One region of the Microlunatus elymi genome, then DNA from elsewhere that is predicted to be linked to it. Evidence: predicted binding sites of a transcription regulator. Region 1 holds the regulator's gene; the other holds the start of a gene.
What was found. The regulator HrcA, encoded in region 1, represses chaperone genes, less so after heat shock. The targets are predictions, from matches to a motif close to TTGGCACTCGNNNNNNNCGAGTGCCAA.

Region 1 (4,420 bases):
GTCCTCGCTCTTGGTCAGGTGGGACTTCTGCCAGCCGGCAGCCAGCACGTCGCCGGAATATCGCGTCACGGCCGCACTCTACGAAGTTTCTCGCGCCGGACCCGTTGCCGACACGGCCGTTCGCCAGGAGCGATGACTTCTGTATACGCGTTCGCCCGCAGCCGCCCGAAACGGCCCGATCGGGCCGACGCGTATACGAAAACCTCGCTGATCAGGTTCCTGCCAGCGGCAGCGTCGGCCGCCCGCCGGCGCCGGACTGCCGCTCAGCGGCCGCGCGGATCTCCGCGTACCCGGGTGCGATGCCGGCGGCGACGTGGTCGGCGGGGAAGGGCCAGTCGCCCTGGCCCAACGCGTCGGATTCGGACACCCCGGCCGCGGCCAGGCGTTCGAGCTCCATCCGTACGGCGTCGATCGCGTCCCGTTGTTCGATCACGAAGTCGACCCCGACCGGGTCACCGTGGCCGGGCACGATGATCGTCTGCGAACCGGCCAGCCCGCGCAGCCGATCCACCGTCCAGGACCACTGATCGGGCGAGGAATCCGATCCGTACCAGGGCGCCGGCGACTCGGCCGGTGCGGATTCGATCAGGTCCCCGGCGAAGATCACCCCGCCGAAACCGTCCGCGCCCGGATCGGTGACCGTGATCACCAGATCACCCCGTGAGTGCCCGTCGCCGAGGTGAGCGATCTCCGCCACCCGGCTTCCGCCCAGTCCGACCACGTCCGCAACCGCGATCAACGTCTCCGGGAGAACCAGTTCGCCCGGATCGAAGCCCAGACTGCGGGCGCCCGCCGCGACGCCCTCGGTCGGCCCCTGCTCGGTGAGCAGGGTCTGCGACAACGACTCGTGCCCGATGCTCGGCACTCCGGCCAGGCCGGCCAGGCCGAAGGAGTGGTCGAAATGGTCATGGGTGACCACCACGGCGACCAGCGGCAGGTCGGTGACCCGGCTGACCGCTCCCCGCAACTCGGCGCCCTGCGCCGGGCTCGAGCCGGTGTCGACCAGCAACGCACCCTCACTGCCGACCACCAGGCCGATGTTCACCGAGGCCGGCTCCGCCACCAACCGGTAGACCCCGTGGGCGACCTGCTGCCAGTCCCCGAGTCGCCATCCGACCCGCCCGCTGTCGCCGGTCGGATCCGCGGCGGCGTTCTCGGCGTTTTCACCCATACCGATTAGACTGGCACTCGCGAACCGGGAGTGCCAATCGAGACCCGGCATCGCATCGGGGTAAGACGGCAACGGGGCAGGAACGGAAGGCCGACGACAATCGAGAGCCAGGGGAGGGCCATGCTTGACGATCGCAAGCTCGAAGTCCTCCGGGCGATCGTCACCGACTACGTTTCCAGTCAGGAGCCGGTCGGCTCCAAAGCCCTGGTCGATCGGCACGATCTCGGGGTCTCGCCCGCCACCGTACGCAACGACATGGCGGTGCTGGAGGAAGAGGGCTACATCACCCAGCCGCACACCAGCGCCGGCCGGATCCCGACCGACAAGGGGTATCGGCTGTTCGTCGACCGGCTCGGCTCGGTCAAACCGCTGTCGACCGCCGAACGGCGGGCGATCCAGACGTTCCTGTCCGGCGCCCTCGACCTCGACGACGTGCTGAGCCGCACCGTACGGTTGCTGGCCCAGGTCACCCAGCAGGTCGCGATCGTGCAGTATCCGACCCTCTCGCACGCGACCGTCCGGCATGTCGAGGTGGTGTCGCTGTCCACCCAGCGGCTGATGCTGGTGATGATCAGCTCGACCGGCCGGGTGGAGCAGCGGCTGGTCGAGGTGGCCGAGGTCGACGAGGAGGAGCTCGCGCTGCTGCGTACGTTGCTCAACGAGGCCGTCGTGGGGCAGACCACCGGCGAGGCGGTGCGGACCCTCAGCGGGGTGCTCGCCGACGCCGAGTTGGCCGACGGCGTGGTCTCGCCGACCGCTCAGGCGGTCGCCTCCAGTGCGACCGCGCGACTGTCGGTGGCGACGCTGCTGGAGATGCTGGGCAGCGACCGGAGCAGCCGGGTGGTGGTCGGCGGGGTGCAGAACCTGACCCGGCTGACCGACGAGTTCGAGACCACCGTCAAGCCGGTGCTGGAGGCGCTGGAGGAACAGGTGGTCCTGCTCAAACTGCTCGGCGAGGTGACCGATCCCGATATCGTCACGGTGCGGATCGGTCAGGAGAATCCGTACGAGAGGCTGCAGACGACCTCGGTCGTCTCCACCGCGTACGGCAGTCAGGCCGACAGCTGGGCAACGCTGGGTATCGTCGGACCGACGCGGATGGACTATCCCTCGACGATGGCCTCGGTTCGCGCCGTGGCCCGCTACGTCGGCCGATTCCTCACCCAGAGCTGACCCGGCCAGCACGTCATGAAACACCACGACAAGGAAACGTTCACGCACTCATGAGCTCTGACTACTACCAGATCCTCGGTGTCTCGACCGACGCCGGCGCCGACGAGATCAAGAAGGCGTACCGGCGCAAGGCCCGGGAGATGCACCCGGACGTGTCCGACGACCCGGACGCGGCGACCAAGTTCAAGGAAGTCAGCCAGGCCTACGAGGTGCTGTCCGATCCGCAGAAGCGGGAGCTGTACGACCGCGGCGGCGACCCGTTCGGCAACGGCGGGATGGGCGGCTTCGGGTTCAACGGCGGCGGCGGCTTCGGCACCGCAGGCGGGTTCGACTTCACCAACCTGGTCGATGCGATGTTCGGTCAGCAGACCGCGCGCGGACCCCGTCCCCGGGTGCGTCGCGGCCAGAACGCGCTGGTCCGGATGAGCCTGGAACTGGCCGAGGCGGCGTTCGGGGTGACCAAGCCGATCACCGTCGACACCGCTGTGCTCTGCCCCCGCTGCAACGGCAAGGGATCGGAGACCGGGGCCGAGCCGGTGACCTGCGCGACCTGCCGCGGGCAGGGCGAGGTGACCCACATCCAACGGTCCTTCATCGGCGACATCCGCACCACCCAGGCCTGCCCGACCTGCGGCGGCTACGGCTCGGTGATCCCCGATCCCTGCGTGGAGTGCTCCGGCGACGGCCGGGTCCGCTCGACCCGGACCATCACGGTCAAGGTGCCGGCCGGCGTGTCCACCGGCAATCGGATCCACCTGGCCAGCCACGGCGAGGTCGGCCCCGGCGGCGGCCCGGCCGGTGACCTGTACGTCGAGGTGCACGTCAACCCGCACGAGCTGTTCAAGCGGGACGGCGACAACCTGGAGATGGTGGTCAAGCTGCCGATGACGGCGGCCGCGCTGGGCACCGAGCTGGACCTGCCCACCCTGGAGGCCGACCTGCCGGATGCGGATCCGGACAAGACGACGGTCCGGCTGACCGTGCCGGCCGGCACCCAGTCCGGGACCCGGCTCACCGTCGACGACGCCGGCGTACCCAAACTGCGGTCGAACTCCCGCGGCGATCTCGGCGTCACGCTGCTGGTGCAGACGCCGACCAAGCTGGACGACGAACAGCGTGAGTTGCTGCGCAAGCTGGCCGAGGTGCGCGAGGAGACCCGCCCCGAGGGCGCGGTGCAGAAGCACGGTCGCGGCGTCTTCTCCCGCCTCCGCGACGCCTTCGCCAACCAGTAAGCCGACTTGTCAGCGCGTAGTTGGGCTATAACCCAACTACCTTCTGACAACTCGGGAGAGAGAGTGAGGCGTGGTGACCGATCCGGTGTTTCTGGGGGAGTTGGACGACCCGTTACCGGTGGTCGGGTCGTCGGTGCGGCTGGACGGAGCCGAGGGACGTCACGCCGCGACGGTACGGCGGATCGGGCCGGGTGAGTCGGTGGTGATCAGTGACGGTGCCGGCCGTGGCGTACGCGGTCCGGTGACGGAAGCGACCAAATCCGGCATCACCGTACGGGTCGAGCAGACCATGATCGCCGACGAGCCACCGATCAAGATCACCGTGGCCCAGGCACTGGCCAAGGGCGATCGTTCCGACATCGCGCTGGAGATGATCACCGAGCTCGGTGCGACCAAGATCATCCCCTGGCAGGCGTCCCGATCGATCGTCCGCTGGCAAGGGGAGCGAGCGCAGAAATCCCAAGCCAAGTGGGAAAGTACGGTTCGCGAGGCGACGAAGCAGTCCCGCCGGCTGCGGGTGCCGCAGGTGACCGCGATCGCGTCGACCAAGCAACTGGCGACCATGATCGACGATCATGACCTGACGCTGATCCTGCACGAGGAGGCGAAGATCAAGTTCGCCGAGGTGGAGCTGCCGGATGTCGGCAGGATCATGATCATCGTCGGCCCGGAGGGTGGCATCGCTCCGGACGAGTTGGACAGTTTCGTTGTGGCCGGCGGACGGCCGGTGCTGATCAGCGACGGGGTGCTGCGCACCTCGACCGCGGCTGCGGTGGCGATCTCTGGCATCCTCTTGCGGTGACCGAGACCGTGCCGTTTTCCTTCACCCCGCAGGCCGAGCTGC
Region 2 (4,420 bases), 740 kb from region 1:
GGTTCATCGACACCCCGGCCGCGATCACCCGCTTCCGCGCAGCCGCGACCGACAGCGCCGGCTTCAACAAGACGTCCGGCTTCATCGACGACACCCGTGCCTACTGCTCGATCCCGGCCCGGCACGACATGTCCCGCCGGGTGGACGCCGCATTCCTGGCCAACCTGGTCGCCACTCACCAGCTCGGCGAGGACGAAGCGCACGAGATCGCCGCCGACCTGGTCGCGCGGATCCCGATCAGCACCTTCCGGCTGGACTCGTATGCGAAATGATCATCCGGACAGAACTTGCGTGACGAAGGTGCAAGGAATGCGCGCCGAGAACTGCACCTTCGTCCCGCAAGTTGGTTGAGTCCCTGGATCCGAGCTCCAGACACCCGCGGGCTGGCGCCGTACGGTCGCCACGGCGCCAAAACGCCTGCAGGAACAGTCGACGACGGCCGATGACCGCGGCCCTGGTTACCGAGCGTCGCGCGAGCGTACGTCCGCCGGCCGTATCTCATCTCCGGTTGGGAAACGTACGCTCCCGAGGCGACGCGGCCCGTCGAATTCCAACTGTGGTTGGAAAACGGCGGCACGGTCGGACAACCGCACCCGAAAGCGACCGCCGCACCCGAAACAGCCCGGCTCACCCACAGCCGCACCCGATAACGACCGCCGCACCCGTAATTTCGCGCGCGACGGTCGGTTTTGGGTGCGGCTGTGTTCGTGGAGCACCGTCCGGGCACGACGAAGGGCCCTCCCCGTACGGGAAGGGCCCTTCGTTGTTGATCAACCAGTGATCAGTCCTCGTCCTCCGGCTTGTCCACCACCAGGGTCTCGGTGGTGAGCAGCAGGGAGGCGATCGAGGCGGCGTTGGCGAGCGCGGAACGCGTCACCTTGACCGGGTCGATCACACCGTCGGCGATCAGGTCGCCGTACTTGTCGGTGGCCGCGTTGTAGCCCTCGTTCGGGCCCAGCTCGGCAACCTTGGAGGTGATCACGTAGCCCTGCTGACCGCCGTTCTCGGCAATCCAGCGCAGCGGCTCGACAACGGACCGGCGCACGATGCCGACACCGAGCTCCTCGTCCTTGTCCAGGCCGAGGCCGCCGTCGAGGGCGGAGGCAGCATGCACCAGAGCCGCGCCGCCACCGGCGACGATGCCCTCCTCGATCGCGGCGCGGGTCGCAGAGACCGCGTCCTCGATCCGGTGCTTCTTCTCCTTCAGTTCGACCTCGGTGGCCGCGCCGACCTTGATCACGCAGACACCGCCGGCGAGCTTGGCAACCCGCTCCTGCAGCTTCTCCCGATCCCAGTCGGAATCGGTCCGCTCGATCTCGGCGTTCAGGGTGGCGACCCGACCGGCCACGTCCTCGGCGTTACCCGCGCCGTCGACGATGGTGGTGTCGTCCTTGGTGACGACGACCCGGCGAGCCCGGCCCAGAACGTCCAGACCGACCTGATCCAGCTTGAGGCCCACGTCGGAGGTGACGACGGTGCCGCCGGTCAGGATGGCGATGTCCTCGAGCATGGCCTTACGACGATCACCGAAGGCCGGAGCCTTGACCGCGACCGAGGTGAAGGTGCCCTTGATCTTGTTCACCACCAGGGTGGAGAGCGCCTCGCCGTCCACGTCCTCGGCCACGATGAACAACTTGCCGGACTGGCCGATGACCTTCTCCAGCAGCGGCAGCAGATCGTTCATCGAGCTGATCTTGCCCTGGTGGATCAGGATGTACGGATCGTCCAGCACCGCTTCCTGGCGATCGGCGTCGGTGACGAAGTACTGGCTGATGTAGCCCTTGTCGAACTGCATGCCCTCGGTGAACTCGAGTTCGGTACCGAAGGTCTGCGACTCGTCGACGGTGATCACACCGTCCTTGCCGACCTTGTCGAACGCCTCGGCGATCAGCGAGCCGATCTCCTCGTCACGCGAGGAAACCGTGGCGACCGATGCCATGTCGGAGGTGGTCTGCACCTCGCGGGCGTCGGAACGCAGCCGCTCAGTGACCTTCTCCACTGCGGCGTCGATGCCCCGCTTGAGGCCGATCGGATTGGCACCGGCGGCGACGGCCTTCAGGCCCTCGTGCACCATCGCCTGCGCCAGCACGGTCGCAGTGGTGGTGCCGTCACCGGCGATGTCGTTGGTCTTGGTGGCGACCTCCTTGGCCAACTGCGCGCCGAGGTTCTCGTACGGATCGTCGAGCTCGACCTCACGGGCGACGGTGACACCGTCGTTGGTGATGGTCGGGGCGCCCCACTTCTTGTCGATGACGACGTAGCGGCCCTTCGGGCCGAGCGTCACCTTGACGGTGTTGGCCAGGGTGTCGACGCCCCGCTCCAACGCCTGACGTGCTTCCTCATCGAAAGAGAGGATCTTGGGCATTTGCTGTCCCTTCTCCTACTTATCGATTCACTTGCTGACGACAGCGAGGATGTCGCGGGCGTTCAGCAGCAGCAGGTCCTTGTTGTCGTAGCGAACCTCGGTGCCGCCGTACTTGCTGAAGATCACCACGTCGTTCTCGGCGACGTCGACGGGGATCCGCTTGCCGCTGTCGTCGACGCGGCCCGGGCCGATGGCCAGAACCTTGCCCTCCTGCGGCTTCTCCTTGGCGGTGTCCGGAATGACCAGGCCCGAAGCGGTGGTCTGCTCGGCCTCGAGCGGCTCAACGAGGATGCGATCCTCGAGCGGCTTGATCGTGACTGCCACGTTCAAACCCCTTTCACAATGTGAGTTGTCGGTTCATCGTGTTGGTGTGGCCGGGGCGTCGTCGCGGGTGCCGTCCCGTCCGGGTACAACTGGCACACTCACAGGGAGAGTGCTAACGCGAGATTAGCACTCGCTCATCGTGAGTGCCAGACGCCTCTCGGATCAGTCCAACCGCAGTCGACCGGTGTCGGTGCCGGCCGTCATAGTTGGCCGGGTGAAGAGCTCGTCAGCCGATCCGGTACGAAGTTCGGCCCCCGGAGCGCACGGGCACGAGGCAGCGCGCCACTCGACGCCGCCGCGCGGCATCCTCGGCCTGCCCGATCGGCTGCCGTATCAGGTCACGCGTACGCAGCCGAGCGATGAGCTGCGCTGGTGCATCGACCGGTTCTGGACCTCGGCCTGGCAGATCCCGCCGGGCCGGGCGGTGACCGCCCGGGTGCTGCCGCATCCGACCGTCAACCTGACCCTGGAGTCCGGCGAACTGGTGATCACCGGCGTTGCCCGCGGCGTCTTCAATCGGACCCTCACCGGGAACGACCGGGTCTTCGGCATCAAGCTCCGGCCCGGAGTCGCCCGGTTGCTGATCGATATCGAGGTCGGCGCTCTGTCCGGGCAGGGACAGCCCGCCGAGGCGGTGATGGGTCTGGCCGCCGAACTGGCCGAACAGTTGCGCGGCTGCCGTCGCGACCGGGAACGGATCGCCGTCACCGAAGCCTTGTTCGGTTCTCGGCTGGCCGGGCCGTCGGCGGAGCTGTCGTTGGTGCAGGAAGCCGTCGCCGCACTGACCAGCGATCCCGACGTCCGGCGAGTTCGCGACGTCACCGGGCAGCTCGGGGTCAGTGAGCGCACGCTGCAGCGGCTGTTCGCCGACTACCTCGGGCTCACGCCGGGCTGGGTGCTGCGCCGCGGCCGGTTGCACGCCGCCGCCGAGCGACTGATCCAGCTGGCCGCATCCGCGACCTCGGAGCGTACGGCGTTGGCCGACGTGGCCGCCGAGTTCGGCTACGCCGATCAGGCTCATCTGACCAACGACTTCACCAAGATCATCGGGCTGCCGCCGGCCAGCTGGCTCAGCACGCTGATCTCCGAACACCCCGCCGGCTGACCCCTTCCCCCTCCTCGCTGCTTCCCGCGCACCTGCGGCGCTGCCGCGCATGCTCCAACATGCGCGGGAGGACCGGAAGTGCGCGGGAGCGGGTTTGGCCGGGGCAGCCGGACCGGCCGTTCCTGCGGTTGCGTGCCCGGTTAGGTTCGGGGGATGGAGAAGAAGCCGCTTGTCCTCGAGATCGACCTCAGCCTCGGCCTGCAGGACGCCACTCCGCAGGATCCGTTGACGGCGCTGCGGGCGCGCAACACGCCCCGGCTCTCCCACATCATCTCCGGCCTACGGCATGCCGCCGGCGACGACGAGGTGGTGGCGTTGATCATGCACCTGACGCCGATGATCAAGGCGGCAGAGGCCGACGAACTGGCGATCGCGCTGCGTTCCTTCCGCGACGCCGGCAAGAAGGTGATCGCCTGGAGCGAGAGCTTCGGCGAGCTCGGGCCGGGCACCCTGCCGTACTACCTGGCGACGGTGGCCGACGAGATCTGGATGCAGCCCAGCGGAACGCTCGGGCTTCAGGGCATCGGGCTGGAGGTCGCCACCATTCGCGGCGTTCTGGACAAGATCGGCGCCGAGCCGCAGATCGGCCAGCGGCAGGAGTACAAGACCGCCGCCGAGATGTACAC

Region 2: the regulator HrcA is predicted to act here: its motif matches at 2,813-2,839, upstream of groES (co-chaperone GroES).

What each region holds. Positions count from the first base shown of each region.
Region 1 is NZ_CP041692.1:2,187,055-2,191,474, forward strand. Features, by position in the region: gene FOE78_RS09815 (DUF3097 domain-containing protein) at 1-69, opposite strand, end outside; gene FOE78_RS09820 (MBL fold metallo-hydrolase) at 212-1,171, opposite strand; gene hrcA (heat-inducible transcriptional repressor HrcA) at 1,292-2,344, shown strand; gene dnaJ (molecular chaperone DnaJ) at 2,395-3,576, shown strand; gene FOE78_RS09835 (16S rRNA (uracil(1498)-N(3))-methyltransferase) at 3,650-4,378, shown strand; gene tgt (tRNA guanosine(34) transglycosylase Tgt) at 4,375-4,420, shown strand, end outside.
Region 2 is NZ_CP041692.1:1,446,870-1,451,289, reverse strand. Features, by position in the region: gene uxaC (glucuronate isomerase) at 1-272, shown strand, start outside; gene groL (chaperonin GroEL) at 782-2,365, opposite strand; gene groES (co-chaperone GroES) at 2,393-2,689, opposite strand; gene FOE78_RS06500 (helix-turn-helix domain-containing protein) at 2,904-3,794, shown strand; gene sppA (signal peptide peptidase SppA) at 3,948-4,420, shown strand, end outside.